2 regions of the Streptomyces asiaticus genome follow, and region 2 is predicted to be linked to the other one. Evidence: riboswitches for the same ligand, from Rfam matches in the RefSeq annotation. Region 2 holds a riboswitch; the other holds the start of a gene.
The links. A riboswitch is a leader RNA that binds a small molecule or an ion and turns the genes downstream of it on or off. The one in region 2 is predicted to bind glycine.

Region 1 (7,752 bases), 6.0 Mb from region 2:
CCCGGACGAGCAGGAGGACGAGGTGGAGAAGTTCCGCGAGTTCCTCGACCAGATCTCGCCGGAGGACTTCGGAACCAGCAGCCAGTGAACTGTATGCCGGTCCTCGCTTGCGCATTCGAGTAGCCTTTCCCGGACGAGGGACACGGGAAACCACTCTTAGGGTGATTATCACTCGGCGTGCCGAGTGTGGCGATCGTTGACGCACCCCGGGTGACTGCCTACCTTCAAGATGGCAGGTCGAGGACGGAGGTCGGCGTGAGAAGCACCGGCGACGGCACGGCGGCCGGAGGTCCGTATGCGCTCCAGGGGAGCGCATCGGCCGATCCGGCATTGAAGGCGCGGGTCGCGGCACAGGCCGCACCGCCGCGTGAGCCCGCCGCGGGGGGGACGGAGCGGATCGGATACCGCGGACCCACCGCGTGTGCGGCCGCGGGCATCACCTACCGCCAGCTGGACTACTGGGCCCGCACCGGGCTGGTGGAGCCGAGCGTCCGCCCGGCCTACGGCTCGGGCAGCCAGCGGCTCTACAGCTTCCGGGACGTGGTCGTCCTCAAGATCGTGAAGCGGCTGCTGGACACCGGCGTATCGCTCCAGAACATCCGGGCGGCGGTGCTGCACCTCCGTGCCCGGGAGCTCGACGACCTGGCCCAGATGACGCTCATGAGCGACGGCGCGACCGTCTACGAGTGCACCTCGCCCGATGAGGTCGTGGACCTCCTCCAGGGCGGCCAGGGCGTCTTCGGGATTGCCGTGGGCGTCGTGTGGCGGGATGTGGAGAGCGCGCTGTCCCAGCTGCACGGCGAGCGCGTGGACACCGGCGAGACGCTGGTCCGGCACAACCCGACCGACGAGCTCGCGGCGCGCCGGAACCGGGCCGGTTAGAAACCTTCGCCTGAGCGCCCCGGGGGACGGATCGGCGCCCCCGGGCGCGCCCCCCCGGCCGTTGCCCGCCCCATTGTCAGTGGTGTGCGGCAGCATCGGAGGTGTGAGGGGTGCGCCGACGATTCTCCATCTGGACATGGACGCCTTCTACGCCTCGGCGGAGCAGGCGGCCAAGCCCAGCCTGCGCGGAAAGCCGGTGATCGTGGGGGGTCTGGGGCCGCGTGGTGTGGTGGCCACGGCCTCCTACGAGGCCCGGGTCTTCGGGGTGCACTCGGCCATGGCGATGGCCCAGGCCCGCCGGCTGTGTCCGAACGCGGCGTTCCTCATCCCCCGCTTCGCGCTCTACCGCAAGGTGAGCGACGCGGTCATGACCCTGCTGCACACCCTGTCGCCCCTGGTGGAGCCGCTGAGCCTGGACGAGGCGTTCGTCGACCTGGAGGCGGGCGGCACCGAACCCACCGTCGAGGCGGCGCGCGCCGTGGCGGAGCGGCTGCGGGCCGACATCAAGGCGGTCACCGGGCTGACCGGATCGGTGGGGCTCGCCGGCTCCAAGATGCTCGCCAAGATTGGTTCGGAGCAGGCCAAGCCGGACGGCCTGGTGGTCATCGAGCCCGGTACGGAGCGCGAACTGCTCGGCCCGATGTCGGTGCGGACGCTCCCGGGCGTCGGCCCCGCCACGGCGGAGACGCTGCGCCGGGCCGGGATCCACACCGTGGCCGAGACGCGGGAGGCGGGCGAGGCGGAGCTGGTGCGGCTGCTGGGCCGGGCCCACGGCGCGTCGCTGTTCCTGATGGCCGAGGGCCGGGACGAGCGGCCCGTCGTCGCCGAGCGGGACGCCAAGTCCATCTCGGTCGAGGACACGTTCGACGTCGACCTCACCGACCGCACCCGGGTGCAGCTGGAGATCGCGCGGCTCGCCGACCGCTGTGTGCGGCGGCTGCGCGAGGCGGGCCGCTCGGGGCGGACGGTCGTGATCAAGGTGCGGCGGTACGACTTCTCCACGCTCACCCGTTCGGAGACCCTGCGCGGGCCGACCGACGACCCGGCGGTGGTGCGGGAGGCCGCGGCGCGGCTGATCGACGGGGTGGAGACGACGGCGGGCGTGCGGCTGCTGGGGGTCGGCGTCAGCGGTCTGGCGGACTTCACGCAGGAGGATCTCTTCGCCCAAGCCGCCCAAGCCGCCCAGGCCGCCCAGGCCGCGGAAGCGGTTCAGGCCGCCCAAGCCGCTCATGAGGCCCTGGGAGACGCCGGGCGCCCTCCGGGCCCCGAGAGACCGGAGCCCGTGAGAGAGGGCGCGGGAGAGGCTTCTGAGGACGCTGAGAAGCCGCGGCGCTGGCTCCCGGGCTCCGATGTACGGCACGCCGAGTACGGGGCGGGCTGGGTGCAGGGGAGCGGAGTGGGCCGGGTGACCGTGCGCTTCGAGGAGCCGTGGTCGCCGCCGGGCCGGGTACGGACGTTCCCCGTGGACGACCCGGCGCTACAGCCCGCCGACCCGCTGCCGCTGCTGCGGCCGGACGCGGAGGCGGAGGCGGAAGCGGAGGAGGCCGGAGGCCCGGACGGGCCGACCCCGGGGGCCAGCGGGCCCGAGCCCGGCCGGGGGCCGGGTCAGCCCGTGACGTCCAGGCCGTAGTGGTGGTAGAGCTGGAGCTCCTGTTCCGGGGAGAGATGGCGGCCCACCCCGAAGTCCGGGGCGTCCTTGATCAGGGACCGGTCGTACGGCACCCGCAGGGTGTCGCCGACGACCTCGCTCGGTTCGAGCGGCACGAAGACGTCCCGGCTGAACAGTCCGGTGCGTACCGCCGCCCATTCGGGCTCGCCGGTCGCGTCGTCGAGATAGACCTCGTCCACGGTGCCGATCTTGGCGCCCTCGCGGTCGAATGCCTTGCGGCCGATCAGGGTCCGCGGGTCGATATCGGTCTGCACGCTCTCTCCCACAGGTGGCAAACAGATGAACAAGCAGTTAGCAAGTGCCCATTGCTACCTACAAAAAGCCACATCGCCGCACTCGGCCACTCGAACGCCCGCGACCGTTCCCCGTGGCAGAACCGCTGGTACGCTGACTGTGGCTGTAGACCCCGTGCGGGAGAGTCCTCCGCCGACGCTGTCGGAGGCGCCGAAGGAGCAAACCCTCCCCGGAATCTCTCAGGCACACGTACCGTGCGGGTGAGGTCACTCTGGAAAGCAGGGTGGGCCACGGGCGAGCAGAGTTCCGGAACCCCTCCTCACCGACGGTGAAAACCGGTCAGCGGTATATGGACCGGTGAAGCTCTCAGGTTGAGATGACAGAGGGGGAGGCCGTCCGGGCACCCGAGCCGCGGTGCCCCTCGTAGGTCGTCACAGACCAGGAGGCCCCCTGAGATGACCGCCAATCGCATCGCACTCTCCGACTTGGAATCCGGTACTCCGTTCGAGCAGCGTCACATCGGCCCGGACGGCGAGGCACAGGCCAAGATGCTCGCCCAGGTCGGCTTCGGCTCGCTGGACGAGCTCACCGAGGCCGCCGTACCGGACGTCATCAAGAGCACCGAGGCGCTGGACACCCTGCCGCCGGCCCGCAGCGAGCCGGAGGTCCTCGCCGAGCTGCGCGCGCTCGCCGACCGCAACCAGGTGCTGCCGTCGATGATCGGCCTCGGCTACTACGGCACCCACACTCCGCCGGTGATCCTGCGCAATGTGCTGGAGAACCCCGCCTGGTACACCGCGTACACGCCCTACCAGCCGGAGATCTCCCAGGGCCGGCTCGAGGCGCTGCTGAACTTCCAGACCGTCGTCGCCGATCTGACCGGGCTGCCCACGGCCGGTTCCTCGCTGCTGGACGAGGCCACCGCGGCCGCCGAGGCGATGGCGCTGTCGCGGCGCGTCGGCAAGGTCAAGGAGGGCGTCTTCCTGATCGACGCCGACTGTCTGCCGCAGACCATCGCGGTCATACGGACCCGCGCCGAGCCGACCGGTGTCGAGGTCGTCGTCGCCGACCTGGCCGAGGGCATCCCGGATGAGATCGCCGAGCGCGGGGTCTTCGGCGTGCTGCTCCAGTACCCGGGCGCCTCCGGTGTGGTGCGCGATCCGCGCCCGCTCGTCGAGCGCGCCCATGAGCTGGGCGCCGTCGTCACCGTCGCCGCCGATCTGCTCGCGCTCACCCTGCTCACCTCGCCCGGTGAGCTGGGCGCGGACATCGCGGTGGGCAGCAGCCAGCGGTTCGGCGTCCCGATGGGCTTCGGCGGGCCGCACGCCGGTTTCATGGCGGTGCGCGACGCCTACGCCCGCAACCTGCCCGGCCGGCTGGTCGGGGTCTCGGTGGACGCCGACGGCGACAAGGCGTACCGGCTGGCGCTTCAGACCCGTGAGCAGCACATCCGCCGGGAGAAGGCCACCAGCAACATCTGCACCGCACAGGTGCTGCTGGCCGTGATGGCCGGGATGTACGCCGTCTACCACGGCCCGGACGGGCTCGCGGCGATCGCCCGCCGCACCCACCGCTACGCCTCCGTGCTCGCCGAGGGGCTGCGGGCCGGCGGTGTCGAGGTGGTGCACGGCGCGTTCTTCGACACCCTCACCGCGCGGGTGCCGGGCCGGGCCGTCGAGGTCGTCGCCGCGGCCCGCGAGGCCGGGGTCAACCTTCGGCTGACCGATGCCGACCACGTCGGCATCGCCTGCGACGAGACCACCGGCCGCGCGCAGCTCGCCGCCGTATGGTCCGCCTTCGGGGTGGACGGCGGCCACGGCAACGCCTCCGGGATCCCCGGGATCGACGAGCTGGACGCCTCGGCGCCGGACGCGCTGCCCGCGGCCCTGCTGCGCCAGGACGGCTATCTGGCCCACCCGGTCTTCCACCAGCACCGCTCCGAGACCGCGATGCTGCGCTATCTGCGCCGCCTGGCCGACCGGGACTACGCCCTGGACCGGGGCATGATCCCCCTGGGCTCCTGCACCATGAAGCTCAACGCGACCGCCGAGATGGAGCCGGTCACCTGGCCGGAGTTCGGCGCGCTGCACCCCTTCGCACCGGCCGAGCAGGCCCAGGGCTATCTGACCCTGATCCGTGAGCTGGAGGAGCGGCTGGCCGAGGTCACCGGCTATGACAAGGTCTCGCTCCAGCCGAACGCCGGGTCCCAGGGCGAGCTCGCCGGACTGCTGGCGGTGCGCGCCTACCACCGGGCCAACGGGGACACCCAGCGCACCGTCTGCCTCATCCCGTCCTCCGCGCACGGCACCAACGCCGCCAGCGCCGTGATGGCCGGTATGAAGGTCGTCGTGGTCAAGACCGGCCAGGACGGCGAGGTGGACACCGACGACCTGCGCGCCAAGATCGAGCAGTACGGCGACCAGCTGGCCGTCCTGATGGTCACCTACCCCTCCACCCACGGGGTGTTCGAGGAGCACATCACCGAGATCTGCGCGACCGTGCATGACGCGGGCGGCCAGGTCTACGTGGACGGCGCCAACCTCAACGCGCTGGTCGGGCTCGCCGAGCCGGGCCGGTTCGGCGGCGATGTCTCGCATCTGAACCTGCACAAGACCTTCTGCATCCCGCACGGCGGCGGCGGCCCCGGCGTCGGCCCGATCGCGGTGCGCGAGCACCTGGCGCCCTACCTCCCCAACCATCCGCTACAGCCCGCCGCCGGACCGGCCACCGGCGTCGGCCCGGTCTCGGCCGCGCCGTGGGGCTCCGCGGGGATCCTGCCGATCTCCTGGGCGTACATCCGGCTGATGGGCGCCGAGGGGCTGCGCCGCGCGACCCAGGTCGCGGTGCTCGGCGCCAACTACGTCGCCAAGCGCCTCGAGCCGCACTACCCGGTGCTCTACACCGGCCCCGGCGGCCTGGTGGCACATGAGTGCATCGTGGATCTGCGTCCGCTGACGAAGGCCACCGGGGTGACCGTGGACGATGTGGCCAAGCGCCTGATCGACTACGGCTTCCACGCGCCGACGATGTCGTTCCCGGTCGCCGGGACGCTGATGATCGAGCCGACCGAGAGCGAGGACCTGGCGGAGCTGGACCGGTTCTGCCAGGCGATGATCGCCATCCGGGCCGAGATCGAGAAGGTCGGCTCCGGCGAGTGGGCCAAGGAGGACAATCCGCTCCGGAACGCCCCGCATACGGCGGCGTCGCTGACCGGGGAGTGGGGCCACCCGTACTCCCGGGAGGAAGCGGTTTTCCCGGCCGGGGTCTCGGCGGCCGACAAGTACTGGCCGCCGGTGCGGCGGATCGACGGGGCCTACGGGGACCGTAACCTCGTCTGCTCCTGCCCGCCGCTGGAGTCCTACGAGGGCTGAGAGGGCTTGAGCCCGACGATGCGTCAGTGGGGCCGGTTCGGCGGATGCGCCGGGCCGGCCCCTGATATGTACGTGCCGTCGACGGCGACCGTCAGGCCGCGGTGACGACGTGCTCGGAACCCAGCGGTCGGCACGGCGCGATCACGCGCCCGTCCGGCAGCAGCTCACCGGTGTCCTCGAAGAGCAGGACGCCATTGCACAGCAGGCTCCATCCCTGCTCCGGGTGGTGCGCCACCAGATGGGCGGCCTCCCGGTCGGCGGAGTCGGCTGACGGGCAGGGTGGTTGATGCTGGCACATGACAGGGTTCTTTCGCTGCGGAGTGGTGAAGGTCCTGCGGCTCGCTGCGGCGTTCATGGCCGCCCCCCGTGGTTGAGTCGGTCGATTGCTCCAGTGTTGCCCTGCGGCCTGGAATCCGCAGGGATTTCGCGGTACCGGTCTCGCTAGATAATGACGCATCACCCGCCCGGACGGTTCATCGCGGCCGGACTGTTACGAGGATGCTGCGGAGCGCCCCGTGACCCGGCGGTCACGGGGCGCTCCCGGCCTGGTGAAGGCCCAGGTCAGGCGGGTGAGCCAAGCAAGGGGGCGCGGGTCAGCCGGTGAGTGAGGACGGGCAGCAGATCGGTTGCCCGGTGCGCCCGGTGCGCCGCGATACCGGGCGGGGCCGGGGCGAGCGGCACCAGCAGGTCCCCGGCGCCGAGGCCGCCTTCGGCGCCGTCCGCGGTCAGGTCGCCGTGCAGCCAGAGCGTGACCATGTAGAGCTCGGGGATGGACAGCAGCCGCGGCTGGTACGCCGAGGGCAGCGACTCGGCCTCGCTCAGGGCGAGTTCGGCCGAGCTGACATAGGGGCCCTCGGAGAAGTGCGAGAAGGCCCAGCCGTCGGCGGTGAGCATCGCCTCCGCGGCGGCCACCGTACGGTCGCCGTCGCGGATCAGGAATCGCCAGCCGGTGAGCCGGGTGCGCGGCGGGCCGTCGGAGGCGGTGATGTCGTCCAGGATATGGACGGGGAGCGGGAGTTCGGGTTCGAAGGGGCCGGTGAGCGTGGAGAGCACGGGGGTGCGGGCCTCGCGGACGGCGGTGGGGGAATCAAGGGCCGTGAGGACGCTGCGCAGGGCGGGCGCGGGGGCCTGGGGCACATGCAGCGGCATGGTGGGTCGCCTCTCGCTTTGAAGACACGGTGAAGCGATAGCGGGCCGGGTTTGGGCGGCGCTGTCGGTGGAACACGGGTCAGAGGGGAGCCGGAACAGACCGTTCGGGCGTTATCTCTCTGCCTCGTTAGCCGAGTTTATACGACAAGTGTTCCCGTTGTGTTTCGTCTAGCCGCTGCCGATATCGCCGACAAGAGGATATCCAGACCCCGGGAAGGCGGGGATTTTCCCCGATTCAGTGCCAGATGAACGGATATGACCTGGCATTTTGAACCCCGCGCGGTAGGCTGGAACTCGCTGGTCCATTTCTCCAGCGCAATGCGCAGTTCCCCAGAGCCTATCGGCTGGGTGGGGATCGCGGGGCGTTATCGATCACATTGGTGGGCATCATCGAGCGTGGTGTGCACACCACTGGCGCCGATGATCCACTCGAGGAGGGACGCTTCG
Region 2 (7,752 bases):
GAGATCCGGGCGCCGTAGATGACCCGGCTGAAGACGTCGCGGCCGTTGGACGGCTCCACACCGAACAGGAAGTCCGAGCTGATGCCGCCCATGGACCCCTTCGGGGTGCCGAACAGCGGGTCGATCTCCTCCTGGTGGAACTCATTGGGCGGATGCCCGAGCAGACTCACGATGAGCGGAGCGAAGATCGCCACCAGCACGAGGAAGACGACAACGATGCCACCCGTCAGTGCGAGCTTGTCCCGCTTCAGGCGCGACCAGGCGATCTGCCGCAGCGATCTGCCTTCGACGGACGCTTTGACCACATCCGCCGCTACATCGGCAGTCGCGACCGGATCGCTGTCCGTGCTCGTGCCGTGCAATGGTGCCGTCATCGTGGTGGAGACCCCTCTCGACCGGTGGTGACCGGCCCACGACTCGCCGCTGTAGCGGCTTTGTTCACAACCTGGGTGAAAGTCGCGTTCTGGTACGGAACCCTTCTGGAAGGGGTCGTACGCAGGAACCGCACCCCTTGGAGCGGGAGTCTTCAACGCGTTTGTGATCACCCGCCAGTACTCCCGGGCAATGGATGCCTAACCGTGATGTGAGGAGTACCGCTCCGCTATACGGACGGTCGCGACACGAGAACGCAGCAGTAACATCGCGCCCGTAATGAGGTGTTCGGCCCGATTGGGGCGGAAGGCCGGTCGGGCAATCCCGTCAATCGGTGCGCGGCTCGGTACGCGGCGGGATCCGGTGGCTCGATACGTGGGACGGGGTGGCCCGGTACGCGGGACGGGGTGGCTCAGTACGCGGGACGCGGCGGCGGATAGCCGTAGCCGTACGACGGCGGCGCGGCGGGCGCGGCGCCATAGGCGTCACGGTCGAAGAACGGGCGGGCGTTGGCCCGCATCCACATGGCGACGGGGTCGTACTCGTCCGAGAGCGCGACCGTGGAGACCGGCAGCCCGTCCGGCACGGCGGTGATCGACTGCTCCATCATCACCCGCACCGACTGCACCGCCGCCGCTCCGGTGTCGTACAGATCCAGGCCGATCGCCAAGTACGGGGCGCCCAGCGAGGGCTGCACCCAGGCGCGCCGCAACGAGCGCACCGCGGCGGTGCGATGCGCGTTCTGCCCCAACAGGGCGTAGAACTGGGGGATGTCGATGGCGGGTTCGGTCAGCCGCAGCGGCCCGGCGGGCAGCCGGTCCAGACCGCCCGCGATCCGGCGCAAGTCCGGCCAGGGGATGCCCACTCCACCGCCGCGGGCGTGGGGGTTGAGCCAGAGGCCGTAGCGGTCGCGGTAGAGCGAGTCGGCGATGAGGCGTCCGTCGGCCACCTCGTGCGCGCGGTTCCAGCCACTGGCGGCCAGTTCCTGCGCCGAGGTCACACACGGGGCGTAACCGAGGCCGTCCACGTCCATGTTCCCGTACTGGGCGTCGGGCGAGCCGGGCGCACCGTGCCACAGCAGCATCCAGACCTGGCCCTCACCGATGGCGTGCAGCAGCGCCTCGTAGGCGTCGTACCGGCCGGGAGCGACCTGTTGCAACGCTCGCTCAACCTGGCCGGCCGCCGCCCCCCAATCCGCGCCCGCGCTCACCTGGGTCCGCCCCTTCTCATCGCCTTGCCCACACCTCACCGGGGAGCGTGCCCGCACCCCTCCTGGTCATCAAACCAGCTTACGGGCCCCGGCAGCGGACCCAGGGGCGAGTCAGAGGTCACGGTCGTAGAACGGACGCACCCGTCCCAGCATCCAGTCGGCCACCGGATCGCCCTGCGCCACGTCCAGCAGCACCAGCTGAACCTTCCACGGCACCGGCACCGAACCGAGGGCGCGGCCGAGCGCCTCCACCGCGCGCGCCTGCCCCTCGGGGTCGGGCTCGTCGAGCTGCACCCCGACGAAGAGCGCCGGCTCGTCGCCCTCGACGCTGGCCAGGGCGCGCCGGGCGGTCCGCACCCCGGTGCCCTTGGCGAACTCGATCCCGGCGGCGGCCAGGAAGTCCACCGGCTCGTCCTGCCAGTCCGGTTCGAAGAGCCGCACCCGGCCACCGGCGGCCGGGCCGTCGAGCTCGGTACGCCCGGCGCGGCACAACTCCCGGACGGCGGGCGGAGGCAGCGGTACGACCACCGCGCCACCGGGGTTCACCGCGATGCCGAGCTGGGGCGGCAGCCCGCGGGCGAACTCCACGGCCGGGGCGATGGTGAAGGACATATGGGGGCCGACGAGCTGGAGGAACTGCTGCTCGGAGCTGAACACCGGGACATACGCGCCGCCGTCGATCTCCATCGTGGGCAGATCGAGGCTCGGGCTGCCCGGGCCCCCGCCGTTGGGCAGCGGGATCCAGAGGTGGCTGCGGGAGAGCGTCTCGACGATGCGCGCTCCGGCCCCGGGGACGTCGACGGAGGCGGCCATCACCTCTTCGAGCTCATTGCCGGGAAACGCCGAATGCGCGGCATATCCGCCGTCCGGGAATCCTCCGTGCGCCGGGGCCACTCCGTACTGCTCCGGGAAGCTCATCTTCGTCCAACCGCCATCTCGTCCGACCTGCCCGAAGCACCCTAACCGCTGGGCGGCCCGGGGCCGGAGGGGTCGGCGGCGATCTCCACAGCACTTCCCCACCTCGCCCGGACCCGCCCTCGTCACGCTGTGTGATGCCGATGGCCGATTTCCGGCCACTCCCGAGGGAGCGGCGTGCTCACTCGAAGGAGATGCAGCGCAGCGCGCTCGCGCCTCGCCGGTCCAGCAGCACCGCCGACGCGCACCCCCGCGGCGGCCGCCCCTCCTCCATCCCGGTGATCAGCCGCCGCATCGCGCGCAGATGCCGCCCGAAGGCGTAGGCGGAGACCCCGCGGCCACGCGCGGCCTGGCCCTCCAGCGCCTCCGTGGCGCCCACGTCCAGCAGCACCATATGGAGGCCACGGCCCCGGCGCCGCACGTCCCGCGCCAGCCAGCGGCGCACCCACGGCAGCGCGCCGCAGTCGTGCACCACGACGCTCGCGCCCGAGCGCAGCGCCCGGTGCAGCCCGGCGTAGTGGGCGTACCGGACCAGCGGGCGGTAGAGCGCGTACGGCAGCCAGCCGGGCAGCCGGCGCTCCCATGCCTCGCGGGTGTTCTGCGAGTCGACCCTGATGACGACCGCGCCCGTCTCGTCCAGAAGCGGCACCGTGCGGTTGATCAGCGTGCTCTTGCCGCTGCCCGGCAGCCCGGAGGCGACCAGCACATCCCCTGCCGGAAAGCGCAGCTCACGCGGGTCCGCGCCGCCGCCCTCCGCCCCGGCGCGCAGATCGCGCACCGCGCTTCTCCGACCGGGGCGTGCCGTCGACCCGGAGGGGATGCGGCCACGCCGCGCCGGCAGGAGCCTCTGTGTCGTCGCGTACGTTCCCTGCCCATGCACCGTGATCGTCCTCCCAGGTCGGTCAACGCTGCTCGTACCCGCAGAGTGTCAAGAAAAGGTAATGTCGGGCAAGGCTGCCCCTGTCCGGGCGGCCGGAGCCCGGTCGGATCGGGGCTTCCCTTCTCGGCCATACATGCGATGATGTCCGCGCAACTCCATACCGGCCGCTTGAATCCGCGCGGGAGAGTCCTTGGTCACCGGCATCCGTGCCGGGTGTCCAGGGCGCCGAAGGAGCAAGTCCTCCCTTGAATCTCTCAGGCCCCGATACCGCACGGACGAGGCAGATCTGAAAAGCGGGCCGCGCGGGCGCGGCTCCACCCAAGGTGCAAGCCGGGCCCCTTACGGGCGTCACGGCGAACCTCTCAGGTTCCGATGACAGATGGGGAGGACGCACGCGTCCTTGCCGTCCGTCCTCGCCGTCGCGCGACCCCGATCTCTGGAGCCTGAATCGTGACCGACGCCCCGCCCACCCCACGCCGTACCGCGCTGGACGCGCGGCACCGCGCGCTCGGCGCCACCATGACCGACTTCGCCGGCTGGGACATGCCGCTGCGCTACGGCAGCGAGCGCGACGAGCACACCGCGGTGCGCACCCGCGCCGGGCTCTTCGACCTCTCCCACATGGGTGAGATCTCTCTCATCGGTCCGCAGGCCGGGGAGGCCCTGGACCACGCGCTGGTCGGCCGGCTGTCCGCGCTCGCCGTGGGCCGTGCCCGCTACACCATGATCTGCGACGACGAGGGCGGCATCCTGGACGACCTGATCGTCTACCGCCTCGGCGACGAGGAGTTCCTGGTCGTGGCCAACGCCGCCAACGCCCAGGTGGTGCTGGACGCGCTGACCGGGCGGGCCGGCGGTTTCGAGGCGACCGTGAGGGACGACCGCGACGCCTACGCGCTGCTCGCCGTCCAGGGCCCCGAGTCCCCGGGGATCCTGAAGCGCCTGACCGACGCGGACCTGGACGGGCTGAAGTACTACGCCGGGCTGCCGGGCACCGTCGCGGGCGTCCCCGCCATGATCGCCCGCACCGGCTACACGGGCGAGGACGGCTTCGAGCTGTTCCTGGCGCCGGACGACGCCGAGCGGGTCTGGGAGGCGCTGACCGAGGCCGGGGCCCCGGTGGGCCTGGTCCCCTGCGGTCTCTCCTGCCGGGACACCCTGCGGCTCGAGGCGGGCATGCCGCTGTACGGGCATGAGCTGACCACCGACACCACCCCCTTCGACGCGGGGCTCGGCCGGGTGGTGAAGTTCGACAAGCCGGGCGACTTCGTCGGCCGCGAGGCCCTGGAGGCCGCGTCCCACCAGGCGGACACCGTCCCCCCGCGCACCCTGGTCGGCCTGATCGCTTCAGGCCGCCGGGTGCCGCGCGCCGGATACGCCGTGGTGGCCGCCGACGGCTCGGCGATCGGCCAGGTCACCTCGGGCGCGCCCTCCCCGACGCTGGGCAAGCCGATCGCGATGGCGTACGTGGACCCGGAGTACGCGAAGCCCGGCACCGAAGGGGTCTTCGTGGACATCCGCGGTGCCCGGGAGCCGTACGAGGTCGTGGCGCTCCCCTTCTACAAGCGCGAGCGCTGACGTTTCTCCGGGCGCGAGCGGTGCTCCGGCCCGTCGCCGGGCCTCTCCGGGCCCGAGCAGGGCCCCGGCCCATCACGCCCCCTCGGCGTCGTATCCCCTCGGCGTCGCATCCCACCAGCTAAGACCCGTTTCCCAAGCACTCCCCCGTATCCAGGAGAATCGGACCATGAGCAACCCCCAGCAGCTGCGGTACAGCAAGGAGCACGAGTGGCTGTCGGCCGCCGGCGAGGACGGCGTGTCGACGATCGGCATCACCGAATTCGCGGCCAACGCGCTCGGCGATGTCGTCTATGTCCAGCTCCCGGACGTCGGCTCCACGGTCTCCGCCGGTGACACCTGCGGTGAGCTGGAGTCCACCAAGTCGGTCAGCGATCTGTACACGCCGGTCTCCGGTGAGGTCACCGAGATCAACGAGGACGTGGTGAACGATCCGGCGCTGGTGAATTCCGCCCCCTTCGAGGGCGGCTGGCTGTTCAAGGTGAGGGTGACGAGCGAGCCGGAGGACCTGCTCTCCGCCGACGAGTACACCGCCTTCGCCGAAAACTGACCCTCCTTATTCGATCGGGACCCTCGATGTCGCTTCTGAACAGCTCCCTGCACGAGCTCGACCCGGACGTCGCCGCTGCTGTCGACGCCGAACTCCACCGCCAGCAGTCCACCCTGGAGATGATCGCCTCGGAGAACTTCGCTCCGTCGGCGGTCATGGAGGCCCAGGGCTCGGTCCTGACCAACAAGTACGCCGAGGGCTACCCCGGCCGCCGCTACTACGGCGGCTGTGAGCACGTCGACGTGGTCGAGCAGATCGCCATCGACCGGGTGAAGGAGCTCTTCGGCGCCGAGGCGGCGAACGTCCAGCCGCACTCGGGCGCCCAGGCCAACGCGGCCGCGATGTTCGCCCTGCTCTCCCCCGGCGACACCATCCTGGGGCTGAACCTGGCGCACGGCGGCCATCTGACCCACGGCATGAAGATCAACTTCTCCGGCAAGCTCTACAACGTGGTGCCCTACCACGTGGACGCCGAGACCGGTCTGGTCGACATGGACGAGGTCGAGCGGCTGGCCAAGGAGCACCGCCCCAAGCTGGTGATCGCGGGCTGGTCGGCGTACCCGCGCCAGCTGGACTTCGCCGCCTTCCGCCGGATCGCGGACGAGGTCGGCGCGTACCTGATGGTCGACATGGCCCACTTCGCGGGTCTGGTGGCGGCCGGGCTGCACCCCTCGCCCGTACCGCACGCCCATGTGGTGACCACCACCACCCACAAGACCCTGGGCGGTCCGCGCGGTGGCGTGATCCTCTCCACCGCCGACCTGGCCAAGAAGATCAACTCGGCGGTCTTCCCCGGTCAGCAGGGCGGTCCGCTGGAGCATGTGGTCGCGGCGAAGGCGGTGTCCTTCAAGGTGGCGGCGAGTTCGGCGTTCAAGGAGCGCCAGGAGCGCACGCTGGAGGGCGCCAGGATCCTCGCCGAGCGGCTGACCCAGGCCGATGTCCGGGAGGTGGGCGTCGCCGTCCTCTCCGGCGGCACCGATGTCCATCTGGTCCTGGTCGACCTGCGCGACTCCGAGCTGGACGGGCGGCAGGCCGAGGACCGGCTGCACGAGGTCGGCATCACGGTCAATCGCAACGCGATCCCGAACGACCCGCGCCCCCCGATGGTCACCTCGGGTCTGCGCATCGGCACCCCGGCGCTGGCCACCCGCGGCTTCACCGCGGAGGACTTCCGCGAGGTCGCCGACGTGATCGCGGAGACGCTCAAGCCGTCGTACGACGCGGAGGCGCTGAAGGCCCGGGTCACCGCACTGGCCGACAAGCACCCGCTGTACGCGCATCTGTCCAAGTAAGCCGGAGCAACCCGGAGCAACCCGGACCCGGGGGCGCGTCCGCCCTGGCGCGCCCCCGCCGCACCACCCCGCACCAACCCACGCACGGCCCGCACCACCCCACGCACGGCCCGCACGCTTCCCCGGCGGGCACACGCTTCCCCCGGCGTGCAGACGAAGGAGTCCCCCGGTGGCCATTTCCGTATTCGACCTCTTCTCGATCGGCATCGGCCCGTCCAGTTCGCACACGGTCGGCCCGATGCGGGCCGCGCGGATGTTCGTCCGCCGGCTGAAGAACGAGGGTCTGCTGGCCCACACCGCGTCCGTCCGGGCCGAGCTCTTCGGCTCCCTGGGCGCCACCGGTCATGGCCACGGCACCCCGAAGGCCGTGCTGCTGGGCCTCGAGGGCAACTCCCCGCGCACCGTCGACGTCGATGCGGCCGACGGCGAGGTGGAGCGCATCCGCACCACCAAGCGGCTGCGGCTGCTCGGCGCCGAGATCGGTCCCGGCCACGAGATCGACTTCGACGACTCCTCCCAGCTGATCCTGCACCGCCGCCGCTCGCTGCCGTACCACGCCAACGGCATGACGCTGTGCGCGTACGACGCCGAGGGCCATCCGCTGTTGGAGAAGACGTACTACTCGGTCGGCGGCGGCTTCGTGGTGGACGAGGACGCGGTCGGCGAGGACCGCATCAAGCTCGACGACACCGTCCTCACCCACCCCTTCCGCACCGGTGACGAGCTGCTGCGGCTCTCCCAGGAGACGGGCCTGTCCATCTCGGCCCTGATGCTGGAGAACGAGAAGGCGTGGCGCACGGAACCGGAGATCCGCGCCGGGCTGCTGGAGATCTGGCAGGTCATGGAGGCGTGCGTGGCCCGCGGCATGTCCCAGGAGGGCATCCTGCCCGGCGGCCTCAAGGTCCGCCGCCGCGCCGCCACCGCCGCCCGCGCCCTGCGCTCCGAGGGCGACCCGGGC

Region 1: another riboswitch for glycine. It lies ahead of gcvP (aminomethyl-transferring glycine dehydrogenase); the one in region 2 lies ahead of gcvT (glycine cleavage system aminomethyltransferase GcvT).

Annotation. Positions count from the first base shown of each region.
Region 1 covers NZ_JAGSHX010000006.1:8,560,728-8,568,479, forward strand. The annotation lists gene KHP12_RS44355 (bifunctional nuclease family protein) at 1-88, shown strand, start outside; gene KHP12_RS44360 (MerR family transcriptional regulator) at 256-882, shown strand; gene KHP12_RS44365 (DNA polymerase IV) at 986-2,512, shown strand; gene KHP12_RS44370 (PRC-barrel domain-containing protein) at 2,488-2,805, opposite strand; glycine riboswitch at 2,953-3,050, shown strand; glycine riboswitch at 3,052-3,175, shown strand; gene gcvP (aminomethyl-transferring glycine dehydrogenase) at 3,241-6,156, shown strand; gene KHP12_RS44380 (DUF5999 family protein) at 6,248-6,454, opposite strand; gene KHP12_RS44385 (hypothetical protein) at 6,718-7,305, opposite strand.
Region 2 covers NZ_JAGSHX010000006.1:2,569,132-2,576,883, forward strand. The annotation lists gene KHP12_RS18455 (ABC transporter permease) at 1-374, opposite strand, end outside; gene KHP12_RS18460 (enhanced serine sensitivity protein SseB C-terminal domain-containing protein) at 785-1,582, opposite strand; gene KHP12_RS18465 (enhanced serine sensitivity protein SseB) at 1,694-2,500, opposite strand; gene KHP12_RS18470 (AAA family ATPase) at 2,679-3,383, opposite strand; glycine riboswitch at 3,547-3,657, shown strand; gene gcvT (glycine cleavage system aminomethyltransferase GcvT) at 3,828-4,955, shown strand; gene gcvH (glycine cleavage system protein GcvH) at 5,122-5,502, shown strand; gene glyA (serine hydroxymethyltransferase) at 5,529-6,794, shown strand; gene KHP12_RS18490 (L-serine ammonia-lyase) at 6,964-7,752, shown strand, end outside.